DNA from 3 places in the uncultured Zoogloea sp. genome. Region 2 is predicted to be linked to each of the others. Evidence: predicted binding sites of a transcription regulator. Region 2 holds the regulator's gene; each other region holds the start of a gene.
The links. The regulator sigma-54, encoded in region 2, starts transcription at its own class of promoters, with help from an activator protein. The targets are predictions, from matches to a motif close to TGGCACGCTTNCTGCTNA.

Region 1 (4,442 bases), on a different contig from region 2:
TCGGCCTCCTTCGCGTCGAGCAGCAGGATGCCGCTGGTGCCCTTGACCACCGGCACCCGGGCATGGGGCAGCAGGGTGCCCATCATCGGGCCACCCATCACCAGCCGGGCCACCTCGCCCCTGGCCCCGCCGGTGAATGCGATCAGGTCGCTCACCAGCATGCCCAGCGGCACCTCGTAGTTTCCGGGCATGGCCGCGGCGGCGCCGTTGACCGTCACGAGGCGACTCACCAACGGCCGACCCAGCACCACCGCGTCATGCACGGCCCGGGCAGTGCCCACGTTATGAACGATCACCCCCACGTCGGCGGCGCGGGCGTCCGACGGCACCTCGCGGCCGGTCAGCTCGACGATCAGCTGGCGGTCGGACCCCATCGGGTAGCGCGCCGGCACCGGCACGATGGTGATGTTGTCGAAGCCCCTGGCCGCCTCGCCCATGGCGGCGATGGCCTCGGGCTTGTTGTCCTCGATCCCCACCTTGGCGCAGCCGGCGCCGGTGGCCACCAGCATCAGACGGATGCCCGAGACGATCTCGGCGGCCTTGTCGCGCATCAGCCGGTCGTCGCACGAGAGATAGGGCTCGCACTCGCTGCCGTTGATGATGAGGGTGTCGATGTCGGAGCGGCGCCCCAGGTTGAGCTTGACCGACGACGGGAAGGTCGCCCCGCCCATCCCCACCACGCCGGCGGCGGCCACCCGCGCGGCCACGTCGGCCGCGGCCAGGGCGTAGGGGTCGGCGGGCAGGTTGTCGGGTTCGATCCAGCGGTCGTCGCCGTCAACCGTGAGGGTGATCGCCATCGCCGGCAGGCCCGAGGCGTGGGGCGCGGTGATCTCGCCGATGGCGCTGATGACACCCGAGGTGGGCGCATGCAGCGGGGCCGAGATGTTGCCCTGGGCCGCCGCGATCAGCTCGCCCTTCCTGACCTTCTGGCCCACCAGCACCACCGGGCGCGCGGCGGCGCCCACGTGCTGGGACAGCATCAGATGCAGGCGCTGCGGCAGCGGCACCGCATGGACGGGCTGGTCGGCGGCCGGCCGCTTGTGGTCGGCCGGATGCACGCCCCAGTGCTTGCCCGTGAGTTTCTTGATCAGACTGCTGAAGTCCATGGTGGCTCCTTAGGCTCCCGTTACCCGTTGCGCCGTGACCACGGCAGCCGGCAGATTGCGTTCGCGGGTCGTCATCGCTTTCCTCATGCTGCCAGCGGCTTGGGCATCACCCAGTGCTGGACGGTGACCGGCACCGGCTTCATCGCCAGCGCCTCGGTGGGGCACTTCTCGACGCAACTGCTGCAACCGGTACAGGCCTCCCGCAGCACGTTGTGGATCTGCTTGGCCGCGCCGACGATGGCGTCGGTCGGACACACCTTGCTGCAGCGGCAGCAGCCGATGCACAACTCCTCGGCCACCATCGCGATCTTCGGGCCGTCGTCCGACAGCCCCGACAGATCGACGGTGAGACCCAGCTTGGCGGCGATCGCCGCAGCGAGGCTCTTGCCACCGGGCGGGCAGCAGGTGGGCGGCGCCGTGCCATCGACGATGGCGGTGGCGGCGCCGGAGCAGCCCGGAAACCCGCACTGGCCGCAGTTCGAGCCCGGCATCATGGCGATGAGTTCATCCACCACCGGGTTGCCCTCGACCCGCAGGGCCTTGTTGGCGATACCCAGCACGACGCCGAGCACGGCGCCAAGCACGGTGAGACTGAAGATGGCGATCAACATTTTGCGGCGCTCCCTTACACGTTCATGCCCGAGAAGCCCATGAAGGCCAGGGCCAAGAGGCTGATGGTGACGAAGGCGATCGGCGCGCCGGCGAAGGCCGCCGGCACCCGGGCCAGGGCCACGCGCTCGCGCAGCCCGGCAAAGATCAGCAGCACGATGGTGAAACCCAGGGCCGACCCGAAGCCATACACCAGGCTCTTGAACAGGCTGAAGCCCTGCTGCACGTTGAGCAGCGCCACACCCAGCACCGCACAGTTGGTGGTGATGAGCGGCAGGTAGATGCCCAGCGACTGGTACAGCCCGGGGCTCGATTTCTTGATGAACATCTCGGTGAATTGCACCACCGCGGCGATCACCAGGATGAAGGTGAGGATGCGCAGATAGCCCAGGCCCAGGGGCTGGAGCAGCCAGTTGTCGAGCATCCACGACGCGCCGGCCGCCAGGGTGATCACGAAGGTGGTCGCCAGGCCCATGCCGAGGGCGCTGTCCACGCTCTTGGAGACGCCCATCACCGGGCACAGGCCAAGAAACTTGATCAGCACCACGTTGTTCACCAACGCGGTCGACAACAGCAGTAGCAGGAAGTCCTTCATGGGATGGCGCCTCTGTTCGGGTTTAGCCAGCCCAACGCATAAGCCATGCCAACCTCGCTGCAGTGCCGCAAATGCCCGGCGGCGTGCGGAATTGTGGGGCACGCACCAAAGAGGGGCGGATTTCGGGGGGCGGAATGTCACAAAGCCGACAGGCGTTTATGTCGCATTTGCCCCGAAAACCCGCCGTCTGCCGCGCCAGCCGCGGGAAGCGGGCATTTTTGTGCACCACGGCACGGAAGATGCTCCGGCAAACCAAAGAAGCGTCCGATCCGAGAAACGCACACCCGAGGAGCCAAATTCATGCCGTCAGCCAAATGCCTCGCGGCTCAACACGCGCAACCCAGCCCGAAGCTTCCGCCGGAGGTTTATCTCCAGGCCGTGAACCAGGCCGATCTGGCCATCTCGATCACCGACCTCGCGGCGAACATCCTCTTCGCCAACGAGAGCTTCACCCGGGTCACCGGCTACACCCCGGGCGAGGTGGTGGGCAACAACGAGTCGATGCTCTCCAACCGCACCACCCCGCGGGAGATCTACCAATCGATGTGGACCGCGCTGATGGAGCAGCGGCCCTGGTCGGGCAAGCTCCTCAACCGCAAGAAGAGTGGCCAGCTGTACCTGGCCGAGCTGACCATCTCGCCGGTGGTGGACGCCGCCGGCAAGACCACCCATTACCTCGGCATGCACCGGGACATCACCGAGTTCCACCGGCTCGAGCAGATGGTGCGCAACCAGAAGGCGCTGATCGAATCGGTGGTGGATGCCGCCCCGATCGCCATCGCGCTCCTCGACCAGAAGGGCCGAGTGCTGCTCGACAACCAGGCCTACAAGAAGCTCGTCACCGACCTGCGGGTGGCCGAACCGGCCCACACCCTGCTCGACAGCGTGCTCGGCACCTGGCGCACCCAGCTCTCCGACGACATCGCCACCTGCGTCTTCGAGAACCGCGAAGCCCGGGTGGACCACCGCAACGGCCGGCCCCGCTGGCTGTCGGTGACCACCTCGATGATCCAGATCCACAGCGACAACGCCGACAACTACTTCGCCTCGTCCGACCAGCCCGGGCTGCTGCTGGTGATCTCCGACGTCACCAGCCTGCGCGCCGAGCAGGAGCGCGCCCGCACCGCCGCCCTGCAGGCCGCGATGGCCGAGGAAGAGCGCACCGCGGCCCTGCGCGAGGGCCTCTCGGCGGCGATCTTCCGGCTCGAAGAACCCATGAACGTGATGGCCTCGGCGGTCTCGATCCTGCAGCGGCGCGACCCGTCCAGCGCGGATCTGCTCAAGCACGCCCTCTCCGCCGGCCGCGAGCACATGGAATCCCTGCGCCTGGTGATCCCGCCCAGCGCGCCGGAGATGGTCTTCAGCGTCAATCTCAACGAGCTGCTGCGCGACGTGCTGGAAGTGTGCACGCCCCGCCTGCTGCGCGCCGGCGTGGTGGTGGACTGGCACCCGGCCGCCACCCTGCCGCCCCTGCTGGGCCGCCCGCTGCAGCTGCGGATGCTCTTCAAGGCGCTGGTGGATAACGCCATCGAAGCCATGGACACCAAGGGCTGGAAACGCCGCGAGCTGACCCTCGCCACCTCGGTGGTGCGCAACTGCATGGTGGTCACCGTCACCGACAGCGGCCCCGGCATCCCGGCCGAGCTGCGCCACCGGGCCTTCGAGCCCTTCTTCTCGGCCAAGACGGGGGCGAGCCGCCACCTCGGCACCGGCCTGTCGCGAGCCCAGCAGATCGTCTCGGACCACGGCGGCATCATCGACCTGGACGAGAGCCCCGGCGGCGGCTGCCACGTGGTCGTCGAGTTCCGCCTGGACGGCGACCCGATCTGAGACACAACGACGAGAGCAGAATGCACGAACACGTGATCCACTCCGTGGACTGTCCGCCCCCCGGCGGCTACTGCCGCACCCACGAGCTGAACATCCAGCTGCTCGCCGCCCTCTACGCGGTCAGCCGGGTCCTCAGCCGTTCGCTGGTGTTCGAGGAGACCCTGCGCGACGTGCTGCGGGTGCTGCAGGACGAAGCCGGCCTCACCGCCGGCATGATCGGCGTCGTCGATGCCCAGACCGGCAACCTCATCACCCACACCCTCCATCACCCCACGGGCCCCACCGGCGTGCAGTACCAGCCC
Region 2 (4,442 bases):
TCGAAAACAAGATCCGCGTCGCCGTCGGGCTGCCTGAGATGGCCGTGATCACGCCCGCCGCCCCCGCCGCGGCAGCCTGAACGTCTCCGGCAGGAAACACCGTCGTCCATGGCCACCAGTCTGCATGAGCGGGCCCTGCGCTGCCTGGCCCAGCGGGAGCATTCCCGCGCCGAGCTCGCCCGCAAGCTGGGCACCCTCGGCAGCGAGGAAGAGGTGAGCGCCGAACTCGACCGTCTGGTCGAGCTTGGCCTCCTCTCCGACGCCCGCTTCGCCGATGCCTACGTGCGCGCCAAGGCGGCCCGCTTCGGCGCCTCCCGGCTCAAGAGCGAGCTCGCCCGGCGCGGCGTCGACGCCGAGCAGATCGGCCTGGCCATTGCCGACAACTGTCCGGAAAGTGAATTCGAACGCGCCTGCGACATCCATCGCCGAAAGTTCGCCGCAGCACCGGCAGACGCGCGAGAATGGGCGCGCCAGGCGCGTTTTCTTCAAGGTCGCGGCTTCTCGACCGAAATCATTCGTAGAGTCCTGAAAGAACACCCCGGCGATGAGCCTGCTTAAAGTCAGCAACCTGCGCAAGAAGTACAAGGCCCGCACCGTCGTCCACGACGTCTCCTTCGACGTCGGCAGTGGCGAAGTGGTCGGCCTGCTCGGCCCCAACGGCGCCGGCAAGACGACCTGCTTCTACATGATCGTCGGCCTGGTGGTCGCCGATGGCGGCGAGATCACCCTCGACGACCAGGTGCTGACCCATCGCCCGATCCACCAGCGCGCCCGCCTCGGCCTGTCCTACCTGCCCCAGGAGATGAGCGTCTTCCGCAAGCTCACCGTGGCCGAGAACATTCAGGCCGTGCTCGAACTGCAGAAGCTCAGCAAGGCCGAAATGGCCGAACGCCTCGAACAGCTCCTCGGCGAGCTGGGCATCGAACACCTGCGCGACAACACCGCGATCTCCCTCTCCGGCGGCGAGCGCCGGCGCTGCGAGATCGCCCGCGCCCTCGCCTCCGACCCGCGGCTGATCCTCCTCGACGAGCCCTTCGCTGGCGTCGACCCGATCGCCGTGATCGACATCCAGAAGATCATCCGCTTCCTCAAGGAAAAGGGCATCGGCGTCCTCATCACCGACCACAACGTCCGCGAAACCCTCGGCATCTGCGACCGCGCCTTCATCATCAATGCCGGGGAAGTGCTGGCCAGCGGCCGCCCGGAAGACATCGTCCGGAATGAACAGGTCCGTCAGGTTTACCTCGGCGAGCACTTCCGGCTTTAAGGCATCATTGTTGTCATGAAGCCCAGCCTCCAGCTCAAACTCTCCCAACATCTCGCGCTCACCCCGCAGCTACAGCAGTCCATCAAGCTGCTGCAGCTATCGACCCTCGAGCTCAACCAGGAGATCGAGAAGATCCTCCTCGAGAACCCGATGATCGAGCGGGACGAGCCGGAATCGAACCTCGGCTCCAGCCGTCTCGAAGCCCCCGGCCCGGCCGCCCCCGCCGGCAGCGAGGCCGCCCATGAGCGCGAGCAGGAGCAGGCCCGCGAATCCGACCAGCGCGAGCGCGACACCGACCGGGAGTTCGACTTCGCCGAAGGCGGCGACTGGCAGGGCTCCGGCAGCGGCTCGCGGGACGATGATGACGACAACGATTTCCAGGATCTCCAGGCCACGGTCACCACCCTGCGCGACCACCTGGACGCCCAGATCGCCCTCACCCAGCTGTCCGACCGGGATCGCGCCCTCACCCGCTTCATGATCGAGGCCCTCGACGACGACGGCTACCTCAGCCAGGCCCTCGAAGACCTCCTTCCGCTACTCCCGCCCGAGCTCGAAGTGGATCTGGACGACCTCACGATCGCCCTGCGCCACATCCAGAGCCTCGACCCCTGCGGGATCGGCGCTGCCGACATCGGCGAATGCCTCGGCCTGCAGCTGCGCGCCCTGCCGCCCAGCCGCGAACGCGAGCTGGCGCTGGCCATCGTCGCCGAACACCTCGAACTCCTCGCCGCCCGCGACTACCTCAAGCTCAAGCGCGCCCTGCGCTGCACCGACGACGAGCTGCGCGAAGCCCACGCCCTGATCCTCGACCTCAACCCCCGGCCCGGCGCCCGCTTCGCCCAGTCCGACATCCGCTACGTGGTTCCGGATGTCATCGTCCGCAAGGTCCGCAACACCTGGGTTGTTAACCTCAACCCGGATGCGATGCCCAAGCTGCGCATCAACCAGCTTTATGCCCAGATCCTGCGGGACAACCGCGGCGCCAGTGGCTCCCTGTCCAATCACCTGCAGGAAGCCCGCTGGCTCATCAAGAACGTTCAGCAGCGCTTCGACACCATCCAGCGTGTGTCGCAAGCGATCGTTGACCGGCAGCGTCAGTTCTTCGATTATGGCGATGTGGCGATGCGCCCTCTGACACTGCGTGAAATCGCCGAACAGTTGGAATTGCACGAGTCCACCGTCTCGCGGGTGACCACCCAGAAGTACATGGCCACACCAAGAGGCATTTTCGAGTTCAAACATTTTTTCGGCAGTCACGTCGCCACCGACACCGGTGGGGCGGCTTCCTCGACGGCGATTCGGGCGCTGATTCGCCAGCTGGTAGCCGCGGAAGACAAGAAGAAACCCTTGTCCGACGCCAAGATTGCCGAGTTGTTGGGCCAGCAGGGTATCGTCGTGGCACGCAGGACCATCGCAAAGTGTCGCGAGTCCCTCGATATCCCGCCGGTCAGTCTGCGCAAAACCATCTGACAGAAAGGTAAGAACCATGAACCTCAACATCACGGGGCATCACGTCGAAGTTACGCCGGCCATCCGCGAATACGTCACCTCCAAGCTCGATCGCGTGATCCGTCATTTCGACAACGTCACCAGCGTCGGCGTGATCCTCTCGGTGGAAAAGCTGCGTCAGAAGGCCGAAGTCACCGTTCACGTGCGTGGCAAGGACATCCACGTCGAGAGCGAGGATGCCGACATGTATGCCGCCATCGACGCCCTGACCGACAAGCTCGACCGCCAGGTTCTGAAGTACAAGGACAAGGCCTCCGATCACGGCCATGACTCCCTGAAGCAGCACCTCGCCGAATCCTGATCTTCGGCCCCAAGTAATCCCCTTCTCCCCGGGACCGTTGTGGCTATAATGCGCCCCAACTGACACAACGGCCCCGGCGGCACCCGCCCCCGGATTTTCCAGATTCGTTCCCGGAAACCTGTCCCGGTCCCACCGCGTACAGGAGCGTCCCGCCCATGAACCTCATCGCCAAACTTCTGCCTCCAGCCAATGTGGTCGTCGGCCTCGAGGCGAGCAGCAAGAAGCGTGCTTTCGAGCAGGCCGGCCTGCTGTTCGAGAACAATCACGGCATCGCCCGGAGCACCGTCTTCGACAGCCTGTTTGCCCGCGAGAAGCTCGGCTCGACCGGTCTCGGGCAGGGCATCGCGATTCCCCACGGACGCATCAAGGGCCTCAAGGACGCGCTGGGCGCCTTCATGCGTCTCGCCGAACCCGTCCCCTTCGACGCCCCGGACGGCCGCCCCGTTTCGATGCTGTTCGTGCTGCTGGTGCCCGAACAGGCCAACGAACACCACCTGCAGCTCCTTTCCGAACTCGCCCAGATGTTCAGCGATCGCAGCTTCCGCGATCAGCTCCTGACCGCCCCGGACGCCCTCGCGGCCCACTCCCTCTTTGCCCAGTGGGGCAGCGATGCGCCAGACAACAGTAGCGCGGCTGTTTGACGACAACCTCGACCGCCTGAGGCTGCGCCACATCTGCGGCAGCCTCGACACCCGCATCTCGGTCTCCGAAGACCGCATCTGGCCCGCCGACATGGTCGGCCACCTCAACCTGATCCACCCCGACCGCCTGCAGATCCTCGGCTCGTCCGAGCTCGCCTGGGCCCGCCGCCAGACCCGCGACAAGGTGATCCACCATGTCCGCGAGATCCTCTCCTACGGCCCGCCAGCCATCATCGTCGCCGACGACGAAGACATCCCCAGCCTGATCCGCACCGTCTGCGCCAACGAAGACGTGGCCCTCTTCGCCAGCCCACTGCCGGCGGCCAACGTCATCGACCTGCTGCGCAGCTACCTGTCGCGCAAACTCGCCGAACGGGTCGCCCTGCACGGGGTGATGATGGACGTGCTGGGCCTGGGCGTGTTCATCACCGGGGATTCGGGCGCCGGCAAGTCCGAGCTCGCCCTGGAACTCATCTCCCGGGGCCATGGCCTGGTTGCCGACGACATCGTCGAGTTCTCCCGCATCGCCCCGACCGTCCTCGAAGGCCGTTGCCCGGCCCTGCTCCAGGACGTCATCGAAGTGCGCGGCCTGGGCATCCTCAACATCCGCACGATCTTCGGCGAGACCGCCTGCCGGCGGAAGATGAAGCTCAAGCTGGTGGTCCACCTCCAGCGCCGCCAGCCCGGCGACCAGGATCCCCTACGCCTGTCCCTCGAAGGC
Region 3 (4,442 bases), on a different contig from region 2:
AGCAGCAGCTGCACTAGATCGGGCTTGCTGTTGGAGGCCACGTACATCAGGCAGGTGGCGCCGGTGTCGTTCTGGCGGTCGATGTCGATGCCCGCCTGGAGCAGCCGGTCGATGATCGCGTGGCTGCCGTTGTAGCAGGCCAGCCACAGGGCGTTGCAGCCATCGGCATTGGTCACGGCCACATCCACGCCCCAGGTGAGGAGCTCATCCACCACGTCGAGCCGGCCTTCCTTGGCGGCGCGCATCAGCGGCGTGAAGCGCCGGTCCGGCTGCAGGGCCGAAGGCCTGGCGGGGTCGAAGCCGTGGGTGGCGAAGAATTCGGCAAGGGCTGGGGTCATGAATTGTCCTGCGCGCGTTGGGGATAGGGTGGGCTGGTTTCGATGCGCGCGTCCGTCACCGGCGTGCCCACGGTGAAGTGATAGACGCTCTGCCAGCGGGTGCCGGCGAGGCCGAAGGCCTGGTGCACCGGCTCGTCGAAGAAGCAGCCGATGCCGGTGCCGCGCACGCCGGCGGCTTCGGCTTCGAGGTACAGCACCTGGCCGACGATGCCGGCCTCGCGGAGCAGGCTGCGGTAGGCGTGGCCGTCGCTGCCCAGGCGGGCGAAATCCGCCACCATGCCTAGCGAAAAGGCGCTGGTGGAGGCGATGTCCTGGTGGCACGACAGGGATCGGGCGAGGCGCTGGACTTCCTGCAGCCCCAGTGCCGCCAGCTGGACGAGGCCCAGGTGGGGCGGGCAATCCGGCGCGAAGTCGGCCGCCGGGCGGGGCGTGCCCAGGTCGGCAGGGATCGCCGCATCCGGCGTGCGGGGCAGCAGGTAGAGGCCGGTCGGCAGGCCGTCCACGCGCATCACGAAGAGCAGCAGATGAATCGCCGGGTCGGCCTCCTGGGCCGTGAAGGGCGCCCGCGGCCGGGGCAGCAGGGCGTCGAGCATCCGGTAGAAATCCGCCCGGGGCAGCGTGTGCCGTGGGTCGAAGCGCTGGCCGCTGCGGCGCTGGCGGATGATCTGCGCGGCGCCGCTGGCGGTGGCGTGGGGCGGCAGCGCCGGCAGGCGCGGAAACACCGGGTGCAGCGCAGGCAGCGCATCCGCCGGGCGGCGGCTGAAGCGGGCGGCTTTGTCGACGATCGGCCAGCGGTAGCCCGGCGACGGGTCGATGGCGCTGGGGCTGCCGTGCCAGCTGGCGGGGGCGATCCAGTCCAGCAGCGCCGGCCCGGCGGGCGGGGCGTGGATGCCCGGCGCGCGGATCGCCAGCAGGATTTCGGGTTCTTCGTCTTCGGTGAAGGAGAAGCGTCCGGTGGGGAAGTCGTCCTCCCGATCGAGCCCCATCAGCCCAGCCAGGGTGCCGGACGGTAGCGTAAGCGGCGCGACCTCCCAGCCCAACAGCGCGGCGGCGTAGGCCAGCGCGGCCACCGCGTGGCCTACGTCGAGCTGGCAGTAGCGGAAGGCCCGCTCGCCGTACTTCCAGGCTTCGCGCCACATCACGCTCGATATCCCCACCGCCAGCCAGCGGCCGCCATCAGGGGCGACGAGCGCGCGGCCTTCGAGGGCGTGGTCCTCGGGATCGTAGTGATGCAGCCCGTCGGCCACGCCCGGCACGCCGGCGGCCAGCACGTAGGCTTCGACCGGATGCAGGTTGCCCGACGACGGGTTGCAGCGCAGCGCCCAGCGGTTGGGGCCCCAGCTCTTCCACGCGGAGAGGCCGAAGGCCAGCTCCAGCAGCGCGCCAAGGCTGGTCGCATCCGCCGGGATGGGCGTTGCCGGCGGCACGTCCAGATCGCCGAAGGGCCGCTCGAAGCGGTCGGCGGCCAGCGGCAGCAGCGAAACCGGCGCACCGGCGTAGTGCCGGAAGGCTGCGGGCTGGGCGTCCCAGTCGAGCTGGCCGGGGCCTTCGGCGAAGGCCTCGAAACGGTGGCGGGTGCGGGCGTGGTAGGCGGCGAGTGGGTTGTCGGGGGCGACGGGGTTTTGTGGGATATCCGACACGATTGGCGTTTCCGGTGGGTTTGGGCTTCTTTTAGCAAAGGCCATGCCTGCAAGAAATCAAGCAGTTAGCGACGCGCGGGCGCTGGCGGGCGGCTGGCACCATCTCTGCAAGGGGAAGGGGAAAACACCCACAACACCCAACAACCCCCACTTCGCAGAGACCCAACCATGGATACCAGAACCAAGCCCCCGGTGACCCGGGAAGCCGCCCTGCGCATCGCCCTGGCGGCCCGGGCCATGCCCAACGCGTCCTTGTCGAGCCTGATCGAGCTGCTGCAGCGCCGGCTGGGCGACGAGATCGACGAGGAGATGCTCCGTCAGGTGACGGTGACGATGCTCAAGACCGGCTTCGCCAGCGCGGATGGCGAGGAAGACGGTGAGGACATCGGGATCGGGCTGGAGGCCATGAAGCTGGCGGCGCGCATCCTGTGGGGTGACACCCAGGGCGACGACTCGCTGCCCAAGATCCAGCCCTACGACGAGGGCGACATGCCCGGCTCGGTGCGGGTGGCGGTGGCGTCCGACAAGGGCGACACGCTCTCCGGCCACTTCGGCTCGTGCCTACGCTTTCTGGTGTATCAGGTGTCGCCCGACGAGATCCGCCTGGTGGACATCCGCGACACGATGGACGCCGACCTCGCCGAGGACAAGAACCTGTGGCGCGCCCAGCTCATCGGCGATTGCCACGTGTGCTACGTGGTGTCGATTGGCGGGCCGGCGGCGGCCAAGGTGATCCGCGCCGACATCTACCCCATCAAGATCGCCGACGGCGGCCCGGCGCTGGAGATCGTCTCCCAGTTCCAGAAGGCGATGGTCGATTCCCCCCCGCCCTGGCTGCTCAAGGTGCTGGGCGTGGCGGCAGAAAAGCGCCTGAAGAACTACAGCGCCCAGGAAGAGGAATGAGCCCTCCGGCGCTTTGCGGCACCGGCCGGGTGTTGGCCCGGCCAGCAGCCTCGGCTTTACACCCGCGCCATCTGCGCCGGCGACAGCCCCACCTGCGTGGTGAGCGTGCCTTCGTCGCCGTTCCACCACAGGGCTACCCAGGCGGTGCCGTCCGGGTCGATGCGTTCGACCTCGCAGACGGCGCCGATCATGTCCTCGAACATGATCAGCTCGTCCTCGTCCAGATCGGGGTCGAGGTTGATCTCGAGGACGCGGACCGGATCGCCAATGGCGACGGGCGTGCCCTTGTGGTCGATGGTGGTGGCTGGCATGGCTGGCTCCGTGGGGTTGGCTTGAATGTGCCTGGCGATGTCGGCAAAGCGACAGCCGCCGGGGGCTTGAACGGTGGCGTGCAACAGGCGTGCCACCCCGTCTGATCGAAGCTCGGGAGCGAACATGAACAAGATTGGCCTTTTCTTCGGCACCGAAACCGGCACCACCCGCCTGGTGGCTAAAAAGCTGCACAAGAAGATCGGCGAGGACATCTGCGACAAGCCGATCAACGTCAACCGCATCACCCCCGCCGAGATGCTTCAGTACGACGCGCTGATCCTCGGCACGCCCAGCTACGGCGAGGGCGACATCCCCGGCAAGGGCGCCTCCGGCTGCTTCGAGCCCAACTGGGAGGAGTTTCTCGCCCAGTTCGACACCGCGCCGGACCTCACCGGCAAGCGCATCGCCTTCTTCGGCCTCGGCGCCCAGGAGCGCTACTCCGAGCGCTTCTGCAGCTCGTTGTTCGCGCTCTACACGGTGTTCAAGGGCTGGGGCGCCGAGATCATCGGCGACTGGCCGACCGACGGCTACACCTTCGCCCACTCCGCGGCGGTGGTGGACGGGCGCTTCGTCGGCCTCATCATCGACCAGCGCACGCAAGGCATGTTCACCGACGAGCGCATCGACACCTGGCTGGCGCAGGTCAAGCCCCTGCTGCTGGAGAAGACCACCGCAGCCGCCTGAACACCCTGTAGGTCGGACTTCAGTCCGACAACACGGCCGGTTCGGGGGTGCTCTTGTCGGACTGAAGTCCGACCTACAGACCAACCCGGCCTTTGCTTTCCAACTATTCCCGATGAACTCGCAAGAGGAACCACCCATGACCTACCACTGCATCCCCGCCGCCGACGCCGTGGCGCTGATCCGCAGCGAACCGGGCGTTGCGCTCATCGACGTGCGCGACATGGCGAGCTACCAGCGCGGCCACATCGACGGCGCCGCCCATCTGGCCGAAGACCGCTTCTTTGCCTGGACGCGCCGCCTCGACAAGGCCGCGCCGGTGCTCATCTACTGCTACCACGGCAACGCCAGCAAGACCTACGCCCAGATGTTTGTAAGCGTCCAGCCAAGTCATCTCCTCAGTCGCTCGTAATCCCCTGACGATCATGTCCTCCAACACCATCTTCTGGAGGACACATGGACGCTTCAACAGTCAATCTTCCCACCGCCGGTCGGCGTCGTGGTCGGTACAGCGACACCTTTAAGGCAGAGATCGTGGCCGCGTGCAAGGCACCCGGCGTTTCAACGG

Region 1: a site for sigma-54 is predicted at 2,344-2,361, ahead of rsxA (electron transport complex subunit RsxA). Genes of this name have one in related genera too.
Region 3: a site for sigma-54 is predicted at 2,073-2,090, ahead of Q0672_RS22560 (dinitrogenase iron-molybdenum cofactor biosynthesis protein). Genes of this name have one in related genera too.

What each region holds. Positions count from the first base shown of each region.
Region 1 is NZ_CALAYQ010000129.1:18,182-22,623, forward strand. It holds gene rsxC (electron transport complex subunit RsxC) at 1-1,106, opposite strand, end outside; gene Q0672_RS14855 (RnfABCDGE type electron transport complex subunit B) at 1,190-1,717, opposite strand; gene rsxA (electron transport complex subunit RsxA) at 1,732-2,310, opposite strand; gene nifL (nitrogen fixation negative regulator NifL) at 2,611-4,140, shown strand; gene nifA (nif-specific transcriptional activator NifA) at 4,161-4,442, shown strand, end outside.
Region 2 is NZ_CALAYQ010000024.1:27,937-32,378, reverse strand. It holds gene recA (recombinase RecA) at 1-80, shown strand, start outside; gene recX (recombination regulator RecX) at 109-558, shown strand; gene lptB (LPS export ABC transporter ATP-binding protein) at 545-1,267, shown strand; gene Q0672_RS02380 (RNA polymerase factor sigma-54) at 1,283-2,740, shown strand; gene raiA (ribosome-associated translation inhibitor RaiA) at 2,757-3,080, shown strand; gene ptsN (PTS IIA-like nitrogen regulatory protein PtsN) at 3,236-3,721, shown strand; gene hprK (HPr(Ser) kinase/phosphatase) at 3,690-4,442, shown strand, end outside.
Region 3 is NZ_CALAYQ010000208.1:102-4,543, reverse strand. It holds gene Q0672_RS22570 (ankyrin repeat domain-containing protein) at 1-338, opposite strand, end outside; gene Q0672_RS22565 (SagB/ThcOx family dehydrogenase) at 335-1,978, opposite strand; gene Q0672_RS22560 (dinitrogenase iron-molybdenum cofactor biosynthesis protein) at 2,147-2,881, shown strand; gene Q0672_RS22555 (hypothetical protein) at 2,938-3,192, opposite strand; gene Q0672_RS22550 (flavodoxin) at 3,317-3,877, shown strand; gene Q0672_RS22545 (rhodanese-like domain-containing protein) at 4,014-4,286, shown strand; partial or broken gene Q0672_RS22540 (transposase) at 4,331-4,442, shown strand, end outside.